DNA from 4 places in the Paenibacillus sp. FSL P4-0081 genome. Region 1 is predicted to be linked to each of the others. Evidence: riboswitches for the same ligand, from Rfam matches in the RefSeq annotation. Region 1 holds a riboswitch; each other region holds the start of a gene.
The links. Region 1 has a riboswitch for cyclic di-AMP ahead of P40081_RS00495 (C40 family peptidase). Riboswitches for the same ligand answer to the same signal wherever they lie in the genome.
Positions count from the first base shown of each region.

Region 2: it holds a riboswitch for cyclic di-AMP, as region 1 does, so the genes downstream of both, P40081_RS19315 (APC family permease) here and P40081_RS00495 (C40 family peptidase) in region 1, are expected to answer to the same signal.
Region 3: it holds a riboswitch for cyclic di-AMP, as region 1 does, so the genes downstream of both, P40081_RS25495 (alpha/beta fold hydrolase) here and P40081_RS00495 (C40 family peptidase) in region 1, are expected to answer to the same signal.
Region 4: it holds a riboswitch for cyclic di-AMP, as region 1 does, so the genes downstream of both, P40081_RS18305 (alpha/beta fold hydrolase) here and P40081_RS00495 (C40 family peptidase) in region 1, are expected to answer to the same signal.

Region 1 is NZ_CP009280.1:101,056-105,865, reverse strand. It holds gene P40081_RS00505 (hypothetical protein) at 1-492, shown strand, start outside; cyclic di-AMP (ydaO/yuaA leader) riboswitch at 710-848, shown strand; gene P40081_RS00500 (C40 family peptidase) at 906-1,334, shown strand; cyclic di-AMP (ydaO/yuaA leader) riboswitch at 1,722-1,865, shown strand; gene P40081_RS00495 (C40 family peptidase) at 1,871-2,362, shown strand; gene P40081_RS00490 (GNAT family N-acetyltransferase) at 2,611-3,096, shown strand; gene P40081_RS00485 (c-type cytochrome) at 3,223-3,579, shown strand; gene P40081_RS00480 (4a-hydroxytetrahydrobiopterin dehydratase) at 3,686-3,961, opposite strand; gene P40081_RS00475 (hypothetical protein) at 4,174-4,467, opposite strand; gene motA (flagellar motor stator protein MotA) at 4,673-4,810, shown strand, end outside.
Region 2 is NZ_CP009280.1:4,567,616-4,572,425, reverse strand. It holds gene P40081_RS19330 (ATP-binding protein) at 1-267, shown strand, start outside; gene P40081_RS19325 (DsbA family protein) at 361-1,116, shown strand; gene P40081_RS19320 (disulfide oxidoreductase) at 1,113-1,547, shown strand; cyclic di-AMP (ydaO/yuaA leader) riboswitch at 1,774-1,933, shown strand; gene P40081_RS19315 (APC family permease) at 2,062-3,879, shown strand; gene P40081_RS19310 (iron-hydroxamate ABC transporter substrate-binding protein) at 4,078-4,810, shown strand, end outside.
Region 3 is NZ_CP009280.1:5,966,468-5,971,277, reverse strand. It holds gene P40081_RS25515 (Na+/H+ antiporter subunit D) at 1-1,014, shown strand, start outside; gene P40081_RS25510 (Na+/H+ antiporter subunit E) at 1,020-1,502, shown strand; gene P40081_RS25505 (Na(+)/H(+) antiporter subunit F1) at 1,502-1,795, shown strand; gene mnhG (monovalent cation/H(+) antiporter subunit G) at 1,785-2,144, shown strand; cyclic di-AMP (ydaO/yuaA leader) riboswitch at 2,143-2,276, shown strand; gene P40081_RS25495 (alpha/beta fold hydrolase) at 2,300-2,644, shown strand; gene P40081_RS25490 (MerR family transcriptional regulator) at 3,030-3,431, shown strand; gene P40081_RS25485 (sensor histidine kinase) at 3,594-4,637, opposite strand.
Region 4 is NZ_CP009280.1:4,284,541-4,289,350, reverse strand. It holds gene P40081_RS18315 (MATE family efflux transporter) at 1-600, opposite strand, end outside; gene P40081_RS18310 (MarR family winged helix-turn-helix transcriptional regulator) at 843-1,529, opposite strand; gene P40081_RS18305 (alpha/beta fold hydrolase) at 1,643-2,452, opposite strand; cyclic di-AMP (ydaO/yuaA leader) riboswitch at 2,460-2,592, opposite strand; gene P40081_RS18300 (ABC transporter substrate-binding protein) at 2,773-4,083, opposite strand; gene P40081_RS18295 (carbohydrate ABC transporter permease) at 4,150-4,810, opposite strand, start outside.

The DNA.
Region 1 (4,810 bases):
CGCGGACTGTTCTTTTTTCCCGGGATGAAGCGTTATGGTCTGCCTGTACTGCTGTTCAGTCTCGTTGAATGGGCGCTGGCCCTTCTGCCGCTCTATTGGCTGCTGCCGAAGATGTACCGTCTGCTTCTGAACGGCATTCTCGATTATCCGCTGCTGCTGACGCTCGTGCCTTATGTGCTGGGCTGGCTCGTCTACCTCTTCCTTATCCGCAAGCTGCTGCTGTATATGCAGTTCGGTTATACCGCCGGCACGGGCATGTTCACTTCGCTGCTGGTCTGTCTGAAGGTGCTTCTCCACTCCATCGGGATATCCGTCATTATAGGCGCAGGAAGTCTGCTGACGCTGATCCTCTGCAGCGCTGCAGCGCTCTTCTGCCCCGGCCTCCCGGCCCTGTTCCTGCGCCAGGCAGCTCCACTGCCGTCCACCCTATTCAAAATGTGGGGCATAGCCGCGCAGTATCATCTCTGGTCCAGTAAATCATTCCCACAATAATCGGCCGCCAAAACGGCATACTAAAAGAGTCATCGCCCCTCTGGTGAGGTGCATGACTCTTTTTTGTTTACAGCTGCGACAAGTGCATTTGCAAAACTGTAAATCCTTTGGTACAATGATGCCTGTACTACTAGTAACAAATTTGTAATCTTTCAAATGGAATGAAGCAGCTATGTAACCGAAGCCTTTAACCTTATGTCGATATGTCACTATTCTGGTGCACAAAACGCCGAATTCCCTGCACCGGGGAGTGGGGGAACCATATTTTGGGTGAATTGATCTCGCTTTAGAGGGGTCATAGGGGAACCTTCTACCGAATCCTTAAGCTAACCTCGCAGGCCTTGGAAGGAGTACATCTTTTGAGAAGTCAGAATTTTAAGAAGAAATGCACCGCAGCAGCGCTGGGTCTTGTGATGGTATTCACACTTGGAGCAGGCAGCGCTTTCGCAGATTCCAAAATGGATACTGTGATCTCAAAAACCATTGGAACGTCATATAAAACCGGGGGCACCAGCACCAGCGGCTTTGATTGTTCCGGATTCACCAAATACGTATTCAAGAGTATCGGCCTTACCCTGCCGCGCACCTCTAAGGCACAGTACAGCGTTGGAACAGCCGTATCCAAGAGTAATTTGCGTTCCGGTGATTTGGTATTCTTCAATACCCTGGGCAACGGAGTTTCCCATGTCGGTATTTATGTCGGCAATGGCAAATTCGCACAATCCTCCACTTCGCGTGGTGTAACCATCAGTTCGCTGAGTCAGGCATACTGGGCCAACCGCTACGTTGGCGCTAAAAGAGTGATGAGCACAACAGCCTACCAAGCTGTCGCTTACGATTGAACCCTTGAACATTTCCTCGAATATTCGTACCTCTAACAACTAAATGTAACTTATACGAGCCCGGTTTTGATTATTGCCGTAATCATTTCCGGGTTTTTCCTTTTCCTTATTCTACCTTTTACACTCATCTGCAGGCCCTGAAACACCTTTTTATCCCAAATCCAAAGAAAAATCCATCAATAGCTCACCTGCTGCGTAAATATGAGTCTTTCTATGCAGCTATAACTCTAAAAAACGCAAAAAAAATGCATTAATATGTTATAAGTGATTGCCAAGCGCCCTAGTCTTTGCTACAATTATCGCAGTGAGCTTTTAGTAACATTTTTGTAATTATTGAATCGCTTTTAACAAAGGTTTTGTCATGTATTGAATAACAGCTAATCCTAATCAACAGTCGTGCCGAGTTCCCTAAAGATTTAGGGAAACGGGGGAACCAACTTTGGGTGAATTGACCTCCTATTCTAAGAGGGGTCATAGGGGACCTTCAACCGAACCCTTAAGCTAACCTCGTAGGCATTTGGAAGGGGTATTTACTTTTGAAGAAGAAGCTAGCAGCCGCAGTACTAAGCTTTTCCATCATCTTCACCATTGGAGCAGGAAGCGCTTTCGCGGATTCCAAAATGGATAAAGTTATCGACAAAGCCATCGGGACCAAATACGTATCCGGCGGTGTATCCACGAACGGTTTTGATTGCTCCGGATTTACAATGTATGTTTTTGATAAGATCGGAATTAACCTGCCCCACCAATCCGGCTCCCAATATGAGATGGGCACTGCTGTATCCCGCGATGAAATGAGACCGGGCGATCTTGTATTCTTCAATACAAGCGGCAAAGGCATTTCTCATGTCGGTATTTATGTTGGTGACGGTGAGTTCGCACATGCTTCTTCCTCGCGTGGTGTAACCATCAGTTCGCTGAGTGACAGCTACTACGTCAACCGCTACGTTGGCGCCAAACGGATTATGAGTACAGATGCTTACAAGACTGTGGCTGCGGATTCCGAAGAGAATGACGATGTGCAATAATTTGTCCTAAATATAAGCGCTTTTCCAGGATTTTTGCCGAAATCTTGGAGGAGGGCTTATTTTTTTGTCTATAAAATTACTTACCCCGCTCTATATTTGTAAAACACCAATTTCGCTCTTTCATAAAATATTTATTGGCGTTTGTCAAGTTCCGGTCTTTCTGCAAGGTTTTTGCGTCGAATCCGGCTCGTTTTGTATATAATATTTATAGAATGAAGTAATGTTCCATTGAAAGGAGGCCTCCGCTTATGATAAGTTCCCCGGTAACTTTTTATGTTGTTCCTATGGAGTCGCGGCATGCTGCTGAGATCTGTGAGTGGAACTACAGGCCCCCGTATAATATTTACGGCTGGATGCCCTGGGAGCAGATGCAGGCGCTCGGTGTTGAATTCGGTGATCCGCAGCTGCGCAGCGAGCAATACGTTTCCGTTGTGAATGGACAGGGAATCCTGTGCGGCTTCGCCCAGCTGTTCCCTATGGAGGGTGTAGTCCGGCTTGGAATCGGCATGCGGCCCGATCTGTGCGGTCATGGCATGGGACATCTGTTCATGAAGGCCATCGTTCAGGCGGCTTTGCAGCGTTATCCGGAACGGGAGATCGATTTGGAGGTACTGACCTGGAATCAGCGGGCCATCCGTGCTTACCAGAAATGCGGATTTACCATAACGGATACTTATGAACGCAGAACCCCAACTGGCGATAAGCCATTTTATTGTATGGTCTATGAGAAATAGCATTCCACTTCTGTATGTTTGCAATTTTCCCAGGAGTTTCGTTCATTTTTTTGACACAAATACTATGATAACGCTTCACCATCCGGTATAATGAAGGAAGCAGCTTACATGGAGGGACGGATGCAGATGCAGAAATGGATCATGAGCGGTTTGTTTTTTGCCGCCTGTGCCTTTGCCGTGGTCTTAATGTTTACCCTGCCCGGCAAAGCCGAGGTGGCTGAAGAGAACAAACCTACAATGCCTGAGGTTGTGCTGGACGCAGCCGGCGCGGAGGCCCTGGTGAAAGCCAACTGCATCACCTGCCACGGGGATCAGCTTCAGGGCGGTGTAGGGCCGAACCTGCAGCAGGAGGGCGCACAGCATGACGCGGCGCAGATTTACAGCATTGTGACCAAAGGCCGCGGGCAGATGCCTTCCTTCAAAGACAAACTAGCCCCTGAGGAAATTGCGAATGTCGCGTTATGGCTGGCCGAGAAGAAATAATAACATGCCCAAAGCAAAATGCCCGCTGCAAAGGATACCCTGGTATCCCTGCACGGGCATTTTTATGGATCAGGCGGTACTGTCATTTCCATAAGGATCCTGTCCTCTAACGGTTTTTCTCAAAAGCCTCGTTAATTTCATTAGCCTGGCGTATATCCAGCTTCTCCACATCTGCAGGCAGACGCAGGATAACGGTCTTGTAGTCAATGGTGATATGCGGGTGATGGTCGAACGCTTCCGAAATCGCAGCAACCTCATCCACAAAAGCAATTCCCTTCATATATTCATTGAACATATATTTGCGCACCATAATATCCTCTTCCAGTTTCCAGCCTTCCAGCTTGCCGATCTGCTCCCGCAGTTCTTCCTCTGTAAATGGCAATTTGTTTCCTCCCTTGCTTAATTAGCTATATCACAGCAGTCCTGTCTTTCAAATAAAACATCCCTCAGCTTCTTAAAGTCCAAGGGATGTGCCGGGCCAAAGATTTTTTTCGATTTAATGTATTCTTAAATCCCGGCGAATAGTACTTCTCATCCCAATTTTAACATGGGCTGATGCCTGGGACAAACTCCGGCTCCGCAGCTGCTTCCGGTCTACACCAGAACCACCGATGCCAAATCCTCGTCGCCGAGCAGAATATTGATGCGGTGCGTTTCTTTATCGTACATTACAACCCCGCTTCCGACCTTAATCACCGGCTCATTGCCCAGTGCGTAGAACAGATCCTCCGCAAGCGCCTCCCAGACCTCCAGCTTCGACTCCTCCGGCAGGTTCTCCCACTCCTCAGGCTCCATTTCGAAAAAAATATACCCGTCGGAAATCCGTCCGACTGCGCCTGTCAGTTCAACCAGAATTTCACTGTAATCTCTGCCATGCTTAACTCCCACGTCAATCACTCCGTTTTCTTCGCTGATGAATAATAACTTACCTTATCCATTATAGCCGAAAAAATCACTTCACAAAAAAGGGAATGCTGTCGATAAATAAGAATATACGTGATTTGGTTACGTGCAGAGTGTCCTCCCGCGGTTCAAGGATGATAAACGCGGTATAGTCGGATCACTTCTTAATTCTCATGGACGAGGTGCATAAATGGAAATTTCAACAATACTAGGACTGGTTTTTGGTCTGATCGCAGTAGTCTGGGGGATGGTACTCAAGCATGCTCCGCTTGAAAGCTTGAACAATCCCGCCGCCTATGTAATTATCTTTCTTGGTACGGCCGCCTCA
Region 2 (4,810 bases), 4.0 Mb from region 1:
CCGGATAAGCTGCAGCTGCTGTTCCAATCCTTTTCCCAGGTGGATGCTTCCCACACGCGTAAATATCCGGGTACTGGTCTGGGATTGGCCATTTGCAAGAAGCTGGTGGAGCTTATGCAGGGAGAAATATGGGCGGAACCGGCGCCGGGCGGCGGGACCCAGTTCTTTTTCAGAATTGTACTGCAGTCGCTGGATTCATCGCCGGAGCTGATTTACAACCAAGAAAATGAAGACAGCGGAGTGCCTGCGGCAACAAAAGCTGTATAATGTAGGGTTTGCCAAGGAGAGAACTTTAATTATATAATTTTAAAGTAACTTATCTTTTATCACGACAGTCCTATGGACAGAAAGGAACTCTCTTTGAGCAAACCGAATAAGAACAATGTCGCGCTTCCCCAGATGAGCAAGCAGGAGAAACGCCGGGCAGAGCAGGAACAGCAGAAGCAGAAAACGAGAATTCTGATCGTGAGTACAGTGGCATTAGTCGTAATTATTTTTGTAGGATTATTCATGCTGGCCTCGAAGGACGGCTCAACCACAGGATATGCTGCGGCTCCCGTTGACTTCAATTACAGTGAAATGGCACGGCTGGGCAAAGAAGATGCTCCAGTCAAAATCGTTGAATTCGGCGATTACAAATGTCCGGCTTGCGCCCAGTTCACCGGGGTGATTAAACCGCAAATCGTTCAGGAGTATGTCAATCAGGATAAAGCAGCCTTTTACTTCGTCAACCTGGCCTTTATTGGTACGGATTCGAGAACAGCCTCACTCGCGGCACTCTCCGTATACCATCAGAATCAAGAGGCTTTCTGGAAATTCTTCGATGCCATCTATGCTAACCAGGGTGAAGAAAAGGTGGAGTGGGCAACACCGGACTTCTTGGTAAGTCTGGCACAGCAATTAGAACTGCCCATTGACTTCGACCTGCTGCGTAAGGATATTGAAGACAAGACCTACGAAAGCGAATTGGAGAGAGATATCCAGCTTGGCACTGACACCGGCATAACCAACACGCCGTCATTGTTTGTCAATGGAGTCAAAGTGAATGAACCTTTTAATATGGAGGAAATCGATGCTCAAATCCAGGTAGCTGCGGAAGCTGTGGCTGGACAATGAATAAATTCTCTGCATTCTGCCGCCGGAATTGTCTCTACTTGGCCTGGTTCGTCTCGGTTGTTGCTGTAGCAGGCAGTCTGTATCTCAGTGAAGTGCTGAAATATGAGCCCTGCAAGCTATGCTGGTTTCAGCGGATATTTATGTACCCGCAGCTGATTTTGCTCGGAATCGCCACTTACCGGGGGGATAAGCGCATTATCCCGTATGTCCTTCCCTTAAGTTTGATTGGCGGAAGCATTTCGATCTATCATTACGCAGAGCAGAAAATTCCGGCACTCAGCAAGGTGCTTCCATGTACAATCGGTGTGCCGTGCAACACGGATTATCTGAATTATTTCGGATTCATCACCATCCCGCTGCTGGCACTCATTGCGTTCGCATTAATCACAATTCTGCTATGGACAGGGCGTAAAGAGGATGCAGCTGAGTAAGAAGCCGTCAGGCAGAATGAAGAGTAACTATTTCCCTTAAATTAAGTGTAAATTATTATGCAGAAACGCTGTAAAATCACGCGATAAAGGGATAATGAAAGAGAATGAAAGATCAAGACATACCGGATCATGGATTTGGTTGTTTTGGTTGTTTTTCATTCTTTTTTCATTTGTTTCAACGCTTTACGGAAGAGGCATTGTAGATTAATATTAGTCCTTGTGAGAAGTTGAATATGCGCTGAATTTTCCGGAAGGAAAAACGGGGGAACCAAACTTGGCCGAGTGCCAACGGGGTGAATCGGAAGCGGGTCAGCAGACTCGAAAACCGTAGGGCTACCACAGCCCGAATCCGCCAGCTAACCTCGTAAGCAATAGTGGGATAATGACCATGCACTCAAGGCATGCGGATCATTTCCGTATGCTTATTTTTGTGCCTGCATTTATGAAATCCACTTATGAAAACAGCGCGCGGTACTGCCGTTTCAACTTAACAAAGAGAGGAACTGTTACTACAATGGTAAGCAAGGTAAAACGACTATTGATCGGGCGTCCGATGAAGTCGAACGAACTCGATCATGAAAAGTTATCCAAGGTGAAAGCACTGGCTGTCCTGTCTTCTGATGCGCTCTCGTCTGTAGCCTACGGAACAGAACAAATCTTAATCGTACTTGTGGCCGCAGGTTTCACAGCTATCTGGTACTCATTGCCAATTGCATTAGCCGTATTGGGCCTGCTGGCCATCTTAATCCTGTCTTATCGGCAGACCATTTTTGCTTATCCGCAAGGCGGGGGCGCCTATATTGTTGCCAAAACCAATCTCGGGGTTCATACCGGCCTGCTTGCCGGCGGCTCTTTGCTGGTGGATTATATTCTTACGGTGGCGGTAAGCGCCTCGGCGGGAACGGATGCGATCACATCAGCGTTCCCGGGTCTTCATAATCATAGTGTACTCATAGCGGTTACTGTCATTCTGCTCTTAACGATTGTCAATCTGCGGGGTGTTACTGAATCTGCTTCATTCATAGCCATTCCGGTATATCTGTTCGTCGTCTCCATCTTTGTACTGATTATCGCGGGAGTCTTCAAGTATGCAACCGGCGGTGCTCATGCCCAGGTTCCTGAGATCGGCTCGGCGGTATCGAACGTCAGTATGTTCCTTCTGCTTAAGGCCTTCAGCTCCGGCTGTTCGGCACTGACCGGGGTAGAAGCGGTCTCCAATGCGATCCCTAACTTCAAAGCACCGGCTGAGAAAAATGCGGCTAAAACGCTGATGCTGATGGGTCTGATTCTCGGGGCTATGTTCACGGGGATTACGCTTTTGGCTTATTGGTACGGTATCATGCCGGACGAGAAAGCAACGGTTGTGTCACAGATTACCGAGTCTACCTTTGGCCGCGGCGGTTTGTACTTCTTCATCCAAGGCATCACCGCAGTAATCTTGTTCCTGGCGGCGAATACAGCGTATTCGGCCTTCCCGCTGCTGGCGTTCATGTTCGCCAAAGATAAATATTTACCCCACGCCTTCATGGTGCGCGGAGACCGGCTGGGATTCTCCAACGGCATTATTTTCCTCGGCGTAATGTCGGCTGTGCTTGTAGCTGCTTTTCACGGTAATACCGAAGGGTTGATTCCATTATACGCCGTTGGGGTATTCATTCCGTTTACCCTTTCACAGCTTGGCATGATGGTCCAGTGGTACAGAACCAAGCCTAAGGGCTGGCAGAGCAAATTCGCTGTGAATACAGTAGGCATGCTCACAACCTTAACCATTACGCTCATCTTCATTATTACTAAATTCTCGAGTGTATGGATGGCCTTCATCTTCCTGCCGCTTGTAATCATCGTGTTCCACCGGATTCACCGCCATTATATGAATATTGCCGATCAGCTGCGTATTTGTCCGGCTACGGATAAACCTTGCATTAAAGGAAGCACAGTGGTTGTACCTGTTGCCGGTGTCACCCGTGCAGTACTGCATTCGATCAGCTATGCGAAGTCATTGACTGAGAATGTAGTGGCTGTATATGTCGGATTCGATGAAGAAGAGATTCACAAAATGGAACAGAAGTGGGAAGAGTGGAACCCTGGGGTGCGCCTGATTGTACTCCGCTCGCGTTACCGCAGCATCATCCGCCCGCTGGTGAAATTCATCGATACGGTGGAGTGGAAAACCGCTTCTACAGACCACATTACTGTACTCATTCCGCAATTTGTTACAAAGCATTGGTGGCAGGCGATTCTGCATAATCAGACCAGCTTGTTCATCCGCTCTTATCTGATGAATCAGAAGGATATCGTTATAGCAACTGTACCGTATCATTTGCACAAATAGACATACCCTTTATATGTAAAACGGCTGTTTCCGCAGGTTGCGGGAATAGCCGTTTTTTGTTATGCGCAGGGTGAGTATAAATGGAATCGGATAATTTAGTTGACATAGAGAATGAGAATCAATATCATCAGTTTATGTGAGGCGAAGGCCGCAATCACCTTTGACCAATAATGAATGTATATACAGGAGGGGTAATTAATGTTTTCGTTCAACCTGCAAAGATCAACAAGCATGAAGCTGGCTATGGCCGGACTCATGACCACGACGTTGTTATTATCCGCATGCGGAAATAACAATGCAGCCAATAACGGGGCTGCGGCAACTACGGCACCTGCAGCAACTGCAGAAGCCACTACTGCACCGGCAGAAACAACAGCTCCAGCGGTAGAGCAAACAGTAACGGATGCCATGGGACATAAAGTCACTGTCCCTGCGAACCCGCAGCGTGTGCTTGCTTCTTATCTGGAAGACTATCTGGTCGCACTTGGCGTGACTCCGGTTGCCCAATGGTCCGTGACAAACGGCACTCAGGATTACCTTGCAGCTGAGCTTAAGGACATTCCAACCATCAGCTATGACCTTCCACTCGAAGCTGTAACCAGCTTCGCACCGGACTTCACTATTGTACAATCGGAAGGTACTGTCCAGAACGGTCTGTATGACCAGCTGAACAAAATTGCACCAACGTATGTACTCGGCGACGAAGTCAGCAAGGACTGGCGCAAATCGCTGCTCAAGATCGGCGAGCTGTTGAACAAAACGCCTGAAGCTGAAGCAGCCATTGCTGCCTATGATCAAAAAGCGGCTGATGCCAAAACAAAAATCTCCGCTGCGATCGGCGATGAGTCCGTTGCCATTCTCTGGCTGGTATCCAAGAACTTCTATATAGTAGATGAAACCCGCAGCAGCGGGGCAGTCCTGTATGGTGATC
Region 3 (4,810 bases), 2.6 Mb from region 1:
CAGCTAAGAGAAACATCGAAATATCTGCTCATCAATATCGTATCCTCGACACTGTTTGTAGCAGCGGTAGCTTATCTCTATGCAGCAGTAGGAACACTCAACATGGCACACCTGTCCCAGCGTATCGCTGAAGCGGGACAAGGCGGCGTGCTTAATGTGATTGCTGTTTTGTTCCTGATTGTATTTTCCCTAAAGGCAGGGCTGTTCCTGTTCTTCTGGCTTCCAGGGTCATACAGTGCGCCTCCGGCGGCTGTTAGAGCGTTGTTCGGTGCACTGCTGACCAAAGTGGGACTCTATGCAATCATCCGCACCTTCACGCTGCTGTTTGTTAACGATCCCGGCTTCACCCATGACTGGATTGCCTGGATGGCTGCTGCTACCATGATTCTGGGCAGCCTGGGGGCAGTCGCTTATAAGGATATCCCGAGGATTCTGAATTATAACATCATTATCAGCGTTGGATTTGTAGCCTTTGGACTCGCTGCAGGGACTGCAGATTCACTGAATGGGGCGGTCTTCTATCTGCTGCACGATATGCTGGCCAAGGGACTCATGTTTATTCTGGGCGGGATGATTATATCCGCAGCCGGAACTGACCGGCTAGGCAGTATGGGCGGGATGATTAAAAGGTATCCGTTCATCGGCTGGATGTTCTTTATCCTTGCTCTTGCCCTGACAGGTATTCCGCCGCTGAGCGGGTTTGCCGGCAAGATTCTGATCATCCGCGGAGCTCTGGCTGAGGGAATGCTGACGTTGTCCTTAATTGGACTAGGATCGAGCTTACTGGTGCTGTATTCCCTGATGAAGGTGTTCAGGCTGGCGTTCTGGGGAAATGAACCGGTGAATGAATTGCCTAGAGTGAACTTGAAGGCTGCATCGGCTATTGCCGCCGGACTCCTGCTGCTTGTGATTGCTATGGGGGTCGGTGCCGAGTCCGTCTATGCTTATGTATCGCAGGCAGGCGAGGTTTTGGCGTCACCTGCGCGGTACATTGAAGCCATAATGAAGGAGTAGAGAAGATGGCCCTACAATTCCTCTTAAATCTGTTGATTGCCTTTCTGTGGATGGCGATAAATAACGATGGCTCTGGCTCAAGCTTCATAGCCGGCTACGTCATCGGTATTATATTATTGCTGATTTTGACGAAATCCCTGGCCCGGACCCGGCCATTCTATCTCATACGTATATGGGCTATACTGAAGCTTCTGCTGATCTTTGCCCGTGAACTTACGGTCTCGAATTTCGTGGTCATCGGCCATATCATCCGTCCAAAGCTGGCTATACGTCCCGGTATCTTTGCTTATGAGACTGCCTTGACCTCGGCTTGGGAGGTTACGCTGTTATCGTGCCTGATCTGTCTGACGCCGGGAACCCTGACTCTTGATGTTTCGAAGGATGGCAGGACGCTGTACATTCATGCAATTGATATTAAAGATGCAGAGCTGCTTGTCGCGCAGATTAGAGGCACTTTCGAACAAGCGATTATGGAGGTGACCCGGTAATGATCCAGGTTATGCTAACCGTGGCAATGATCATTCTGGCGCTGGCGATGCTGGCATGCCTGTTCCGTCTCCTGAAAGGGCCAACCCGATCAGACAGGGTTGCCGCGCTCGATACGATAGGCATTCATGTACTCGCAATGATCACTGTTTTCTGTATGCTGCTGGATACCCAGGACTTTCTTGAAGTTATTCTGGTTATCGGTATTCTGACGTTTATTGGAACAACGGCACTGGCCAGATATATTGAACGGGGAGCCGTTATAGAGGATGGAGGGAACCCGAATGACAGGTGAACTGATTAGCTCCATTCTTGTGGTGATGGGTGCAGTCTTCTGCGGCTTAAGTGCCTTCGGCTTAGTCCGGCTGCCTGATGTGTACCTGCGTTCACATGCGGCCACCAAAAGTGCAACCTTCGGGGTGCTGTGTCTGCTGACAGGAGGCTTCCTGTACTTTTGGTTTAAAGACGGAACGGTTAATGTCAAGCTGCTGCTGGCGATTGTTTTTGTATTCATCACTTCACCGGTGGCAGGCCATTTAAATGGCCGGGCAGCCTACCGTTCAGGAGTCCCCTTGTGGAAGGGGAGCGTACAGGATGATCTGAAGGTCCTGGGGGAAGAAAGTCAGGAAACGTCTGCAAAATAATACTTAATCGCTGAATTCCTTATAGGAAGCGGGGGAACCAGGTTATATGGGGTGAATCTCGGGAAAAACGAGTAGGGCTACTTTCAGGCCCGAATCCGGCAGCTAACCCCGCAAGCGTTCATGAGAGGATGCACTGTTTATGCCGCATATTGAAGGTGAATGGAACGTCGCTGTATTACGAGATGTCGGGCAACGGTCTGCCTATTGTTTTTATTCATGATTATTCGACCTCCCATCATCTGTTTGAGCCGCAAGCGGATTATTTCAGCAAGCGTGCGAAAGTAATCGTATTCGATTTAAGAGGGAACGGGCAGTCCGGTAAAATGGATGTGGAGATTAGCCGGATCGTAGACACACATTGTGAAGATTTGAAGCTGTTATTGGACGCTCTGGCTGTAGAGAGGGCTGTAATCGTAGCTTGTTCCGGTGGTGCTGTGCTCGCCCAGCTCGACAGACCGCACGAAGGAAATTGCAGCAGAGTATGGTGCGGTCATTTATGACTTTGAATGGATCGGTTGTTCAAGGAACTGAACAGTGAGGGAAGGGTAACCTCAAGCCTCCGGCGAAACCGGCGGGTCCGGCGGGACTGCAATATTCAGTGGATCGGCCCGGTGCATAAGTATTTGGCGGCGGGGGGCTCACGCTGGAGAGCAATATATGTACCACGCACTTCATGAAGAAGCACTCAAATATTACGGCAAGTTTCTGGAGGCCGGTCAAGGCAGGATCGAGGACAATATCCGGATGGATCTACGGCCAACTGCCTTCGCAGGCAGTTGGCCGTTTTTGATGCGAAAAAACGCAAATAAGTAATTTCACACATTTATTTCGTGGAACACGAATACCATTAAAATATATAAGTCCACTAGAAAGAGGAGAGATGTTATGGTTCGCCATTACACGCAGCTGGAATTGATCACGATATCGAAATTACCTCCGACCACAGTGAAGAGATGGCTAGAGTATTTCTCTTATTTTGTAGCCGCGACCCGTCAGGGAGACCAGGTGCTTTACCCTTATGAAACTTTGAAACTACTGAAGCGGATCAGTGAACTGCGTGCAGAGCGTTACCATCTCAGTACCATTGTTCGTCTGCTGATTGAAGACGGCTTTCCGATGTATGGCAAAGAGGACAAGAAGGAGTTGCAACCTCCTCCGCCAATGGAGAAAATCAGCGCCGAGCCGAAGAAGCCGGACAGACAGCAGCTGCTTGTTGCTTCCCTGGCGGCGCTTGCCGATGAGCTTAACCGGATTGCGGATCATCTTAACCACTTGAAGGTGCAATAAATACATTCCGGACCGAATTCAATGAGCGGCAGCTTCATGGTTTGAGCTTGTCCATTTTGCTTAGACTCAGCCACTGCCCCCGCGTAACCGAGGTATCGGGAGTAATGCCCAGATGCGCGGACATTAGACGTGATTTATGAGGTGGTGAAATCTGGTTGGAACTTAAGATACCGGATGATTATCAAGAGGAATCATGAACGATACTGTCGTGCCCCTGCCCGGTTCACTCTGGATAAGAAGACCCTGGCCATACCGCTGAACCAAACGGCGGTTGGTATTCCTTAAGCCGATTCCCCCGGTGTTATGCCGGGTAAGGCTTAGGAGGTTCTCAATCTCGGCAGCCGGAATCCCTTTGCCATTATCTATAATCTGTACACAGGCGCCAGCTTCCGCCTGATATATGCGCACCACCAGTTCGCCGCCCTTCGCCCGGCTCAGCAATCCATGTCTTACTGCATTCTCAACGAGCGGCTGGATGGACAGCGGAGGAAGCTTGAAACGGAGAGCGGGCTGGATCTCCCACACCACAGTTAACCTGTCTCCAAAACGGACTTGCTCAATGAATAAATAGGATTTCACCAGGGAAATTTCATTCTCCAGATCCACCAGCTGATTCGTATTAATGAAATCAACGCTATACCGCAAGTAATCTGCAAATGCACCCGCTACATTACGCATCTGTTCCATATCAAATTCACTCAGGGCCATAATGGAGTTGATGGTGTTGAATAAGAAATGCGGTTTGATCTGGGCCTGCAAGTAGGCTGTTTCCATCCGCAGACTTTGGTCAATCGATTGTTTCAACGAAATTAATGCCTGCACTCTGTACTTCAGCTCTAATCTTTCAACAGGTTTGGTTACATAGTCATTGGCTCCATGTAAGAATTCTGTATATGACTCTTCTGAAATCGAATGGGTAATTAACAAGAGTATCGGCAGCTCCGTAATATCAAAATGTTGTCTGACCTGCTTGGTAAGCTCATATCCTGACATTTGCGGCATTTTCACATCGGCAATTAACAAATCCCAGGAAGCAGAGCGGATCAGTTCAAGGGCTTCATCGGCACTGGAGACCGCAGTTAATCTGTAATTTTCTTCATAGAGAATATCAGCCAACACTTTCAGGTTCACCGGATCCTCGTCCACAATTAGAATATTGGGTCTTGCCATCTCATAGAGAGGCCCGGACGATCCTGCACGGACCACTTCAGCAGATCCTTTATCTTCGCTAATGTTGCGGCGTTGTTTAACCCTAGAGGCTTCAATAATAATCTCTCCTTGCTCCGTTATACTTAATTGCGTTATGCAGCAAATTAAATAGAATTTGGGATAATCTTTTTTCATCTGCATATACGTGTGAGAGTTTTGAAGAGATAGTT
Region 4 (4,810 bases), 4.2 Mb from region 1:
GGCAGACGCAACACCGATTACATCCCAGTGGAAGACGAAGATGACCAGCGCATCGAGAATTATATTCACGGCCACACTAAGCAGCATACCAATCATAGATGTTATCGCGGCTCCCTCCGAGCGGACAATACTCTCCAATGTGAAGAATAATACAACGAAGGGTGAGCCAATAAGCATAATGGTGACGTAGTCCTTGGTAAATCCGAAGGAGTCAGGCGTTGCCCCGAGGCCATGTACGATAGAATTAATGAGCGGCAGGCCGACGGCCATCGCGATAAGACCGAGAACCAGGCTGCTGTAAAAGGCGAATGCAGACACATGCTTAACATCAGCCGTATTTTTCTCTCCCAGCAAACGGGAAATGAAGGCACTGCTGCCGACACCAATCAGGTTACCCAGCGCCATAATGACCGCGAATAACGGTAAGGTTAAGGCAAGTGCGGTTAACATGGCAGTGTTATTTAACGTTCCAATGAAAAATGCATTCAGGATGGAATAGATGACACTCATTGACGTTCCAAGCATCATTGGTATTGCGAAGTGCGCTACGGCTTTTGCAACCGGTGCTTTTTCAAAGTAATGGAGGTTTTCTGTATCCATGCGGTTCACCACTTTCTTCCTGTATGTTAGTCTCTATATTAGTTAGAATTCTAACTATAAATTGATTGCGAACTTTGCGCCGCACCAAACAAACCCGTAACAAATGACAATACGGGTCTCGTAAGCGGGTGTTGACTAATCGTCAGTTTCAGACTGTATTTGGTAAAATCTTTATTGCGCTGCCTTTGCCTTCAGTTCTTCGGGAAAGACAGCGCCGCTGCTGCTAATAGGAAATGCTTTACTTACTTGTCATCCGAATCACTGGAGTTGTCCTTCGAGCCGTCTCTACCATCTCTGGAAGGCCAGCCGAAGCCGTTCATGCCGCCGCCTTGACCTTCCCGGCCAAATCCGGGGAATCTTCCGCTAAAGCGTCCGTCATCCATATTTCCCCACATTCTGCTCATTTGTCCGCGCATGGCCATCAGCTTGTCGAATTCCTCTGATCCTATGCGCTCCTTAGCGGCCTCCATCCACATAGCCATTACATCACGGTCTGCATCTGTTCCTAGTTCTTCTTCTAAGGCTGTAATGACGCGGACCAGGTATTCACCGAAGGCTGCCTGTTCTTCTGGAGACAGGACTGAAAATATGCTGCCGCCCTCAACCTCCTGGCCCTCTTCCTCCCGCCCTTTCGGCGTCAGATAAATCAGCATGATGCGTTTATCTGTCTCGGAAGGCTGACGGGTAATATATTCGGCCTTCTCCAGTTTGGCCAGCAATTCATTGAGCGAGGATACACGAATGTCCAGCATATAGGATAAATCCTTCGTGCTGATTCCGTCCTTCATCCGGAGAAACGCCATGATCCTGCCTTGTCCCCGTGACGTATCTGCCATAGGGCCAACAGCGGCGTGGTTCTTCAGATGCTGTCTCTGCAACAGCCATTGCAGCTTGGCGAGCTTGTCGTACAATTCAGCATTCATATTCATTATGAATCCTCCCAGGGATATATTTACGGTACCTGTCAATCAATGTAACGGTACCTGTTGAATTTATTATAACGGTACCTGTTATACTTGTCAAAGATTTTCTACAGGTGCCGTTAATAAATTTTCCGCTGGAAGCATTGCTGGTCTTTCAGGTAATCAAGCAGTAGCCGGTTGAAGTGCTGCGGCTGACATAAATGGCTGGGATACATGGCATCTTCCAGTATTGCCAGCGTGGCGAGCGGATATTTGGCCGCTGTTTGTCTCACCTGCTCCAGAACCCGCTCATTCTGATTGCCTGATACACAAAGAACGGGAACCTGCAGCCTTAGTGCAAACCCGTAGCTGTCCGTATGTCTTAGTGCCAGACGCTGTTTAATCAATTCTGTTGTCCGTTCATGGACAAGCTCTCTTCTCAGAATATGATACGCAGACAGCCATTTGTTATATGTAATGCGCAAAGAACGGATGAACATTTCAGCCGGAAGATAATGGGCGGCCCATGCGCAGATTTGAAAGAGCTCCAGCACTTTGCTGCCTTTGGACGTACAATCTCCTAGGATGTAATTGTCCACCAACACCAGATTAATTACCCGTTCAGGATTCAGATAGGCGAATTTCTGGGCAAGCACAGCACCGCTGGAACAAGCTACGATGACGGCCCGTTCTACGGACAGTCCATCCAATAATCCCTTCAGATCTTCACACTGCGTGTCTACAATCCGGCTGATCTCCACATCCATTTTACCGGATTGCCCATTCCCTCTTAGGTCAAACAAGATCACTTTCGCCCGCTTGCTGAAATACTCCGCCTGAGGCTCGAACAGATGATGTGAAGTCGAATAATCATGAATAAAAACAATGGGCAGACCACTGCCCGACACCTCGTAATAGAGGGTAGTTCCATTGACGTCAATATACGGCATTACCTGTGCATCCTCTCATGTCGCTTACGGAGTTAGCTGCCGGATTCGGGCTTGAAGAGTAGCCCTACTCGATTCCTCGAGATTCACCCCAGAAAACTTGGTTTCCCCGCTTCCATTACGGAACTCAGCGATTACATATATTTTTGCGGATATAGATTAACAGAAACTTCAGTATAGCCCATATTCGTCTATGAATGAATAGCTTAGGTGAATTTGCCCAACACGCGCAGAAACCAGCCGCAGTGAACCCAAAAAGCAGAGCAGCGATTCTCCCGTTACCGGAGACTCACTGCTCTGCTTGCTTTAAACATCATCTATAATCAGCGGTTCAGGATGTCATCCACCTCTTTGGCGAGCGTGTCCAGGCTGTCCTGAATTGGCAGGTTCTCCAGCCAGATATCGTTGATGCGTGTGCCCATCAGATCTTCAATCTCATGGTACGTACCGGTCATCGGACGCATTTTGCTGAATTCCAGCTCATCGGAAGCGACCTTGTAGCCTGGGAAGGCGGCAATGGTCTCTTTCATCAGGTCTGTGTCCAGGGAGGTTAGACGGGTCGGAAGATATCCCGTATTGGCAGAAGCATACGCCGCCTGTTCGGTATCCGACAGCCATTTCATGAATTCAAAAGCGGCTGCTTTCTCATTATCCGTTCCCGTATTCGCCAGATACGTATTCGATCCGCCGACCGGAACGCCCCGTTTGCCGTCTTCTCCGGCAGGAATCATGGATACGCCGAGATCAATTCCACTCTCCGCGGCCATGCCGGCAAACGTTTTGTAGCCGCCGACACTGGAGAAGATCAGCGCTGTGCCCGGATTGGCAATGGAGGCATAGTAGGCATCCTTGTCCGTGACCCCGAGTACTTTGATTAGTCCCTTGGATTCCAGATCCTCAATGAAGGAGATCAGCTTCACTGCGCCTTCACTGTTGATATTGGATTTCGTCTCATCCTCATTGACCACATTAGTATCCGAGTACGAATGCAACAGCGCCTCCATCACCCAGAAGTCATAGTTGAACAGGTACATCGGCGGCTGGCCGGTAGCATCATATGCGGTCTGCAGATAGGCCTCCAGTTCGGCAAAGGTCGCCGGTCCGTTCGGATCCAGCCCTTCTTTAGCGGCGAGCGTCTTGTTTACATACATCACGGGAACACTCCGCATATGGGGAAAGGCATACAGATCCTCGCCCAGATACAGGTTGCCGAGGTCGCCGATTTTGAAATCCGAGGTGTCGAACTTGTCCGTTTCCATGAACGGTTCGAGATTGGCAATAATGTCACTGTCGGCAAAGCCCTTAGTCATCGCCACTTCATCAATAAAAACATTCGGCAGCGTACCCGCTATGGCTGCAGCGTTAATCTTCTGCTGCATTTCCCAGTAATCGCCTTGATATTCAGCATTCACATGGATATTCAGCTCGGCTCCTTTGGTCTCGTTGAACTGGTCCACCAGATTCTGATTTACATCCTCCACGGCGGAGGTCCAGAAGTTCAGCTCGGTAACGGAATCCCCTTTCTCATAGGCCGCTATACTGGATTCGGCTTCGGTGGTGGCACAGCCTGCAAGAACGGTGGTCAGTGCAACAGTGGCGAGCAGCGGAGTTACTCTTTTTCCCCATACCTTCATTATTCGTTTCTCCTCCATGAACTGCTGTATTTGGTATTCAACATGCAAGGCCGCAGGGTATTCCCGCTACTTCACTCCCATGTAGGTGAACGCTTTGATAATCTGCTTGCGTGCAATCAGGAAGACCAGCAGAATCGGCACGATCAGCATCATATTCCCGGCCATCACGATCTGCGGGCTGAGCCCCTCCACATCCTGAAGCTTCTGAATTCCAAGCGGCAAGGTTCGGACAGCATCCGTTGTGGTCCATACGAGCGGGAAAAAGTAACTGTTCCACGTCCCGATGAACGTCAGCAGCGCGAGTGTGGACAAGGTGGGCACAGCGGCAGGCATCATGATCGTGCAGATGATTTTGAACTCACTGGCATTATCCAGACGGGCTGCCTCCAGCTGGGAATCCGGCACCTGCATGAAGGTCTGCCGCAGCATGAAGATGGCCGTACCGCTGGCAATGAAGGGCACGATGAGCGATACATAAGTGTTCAGCAGTCCGGACTTCGCAAACATGACGAAGATCGGCAGGAAGATCAGCTGTCCCGGAATCATCATGGTGGCGAGCACGATGCCGAACAGCGCGTTTTTACCCTTGAATTGATACCTTGCGAATGCATAGGCTGCCGGAACAACAACGACCAGCTGACCGAGCATCGTCCCGAGCGTAATGATCAGGGAATTGCGGGTATAATGCAGAAAGTTAATCCTCGTAAAAGCATCCCGGAAGTTCTGC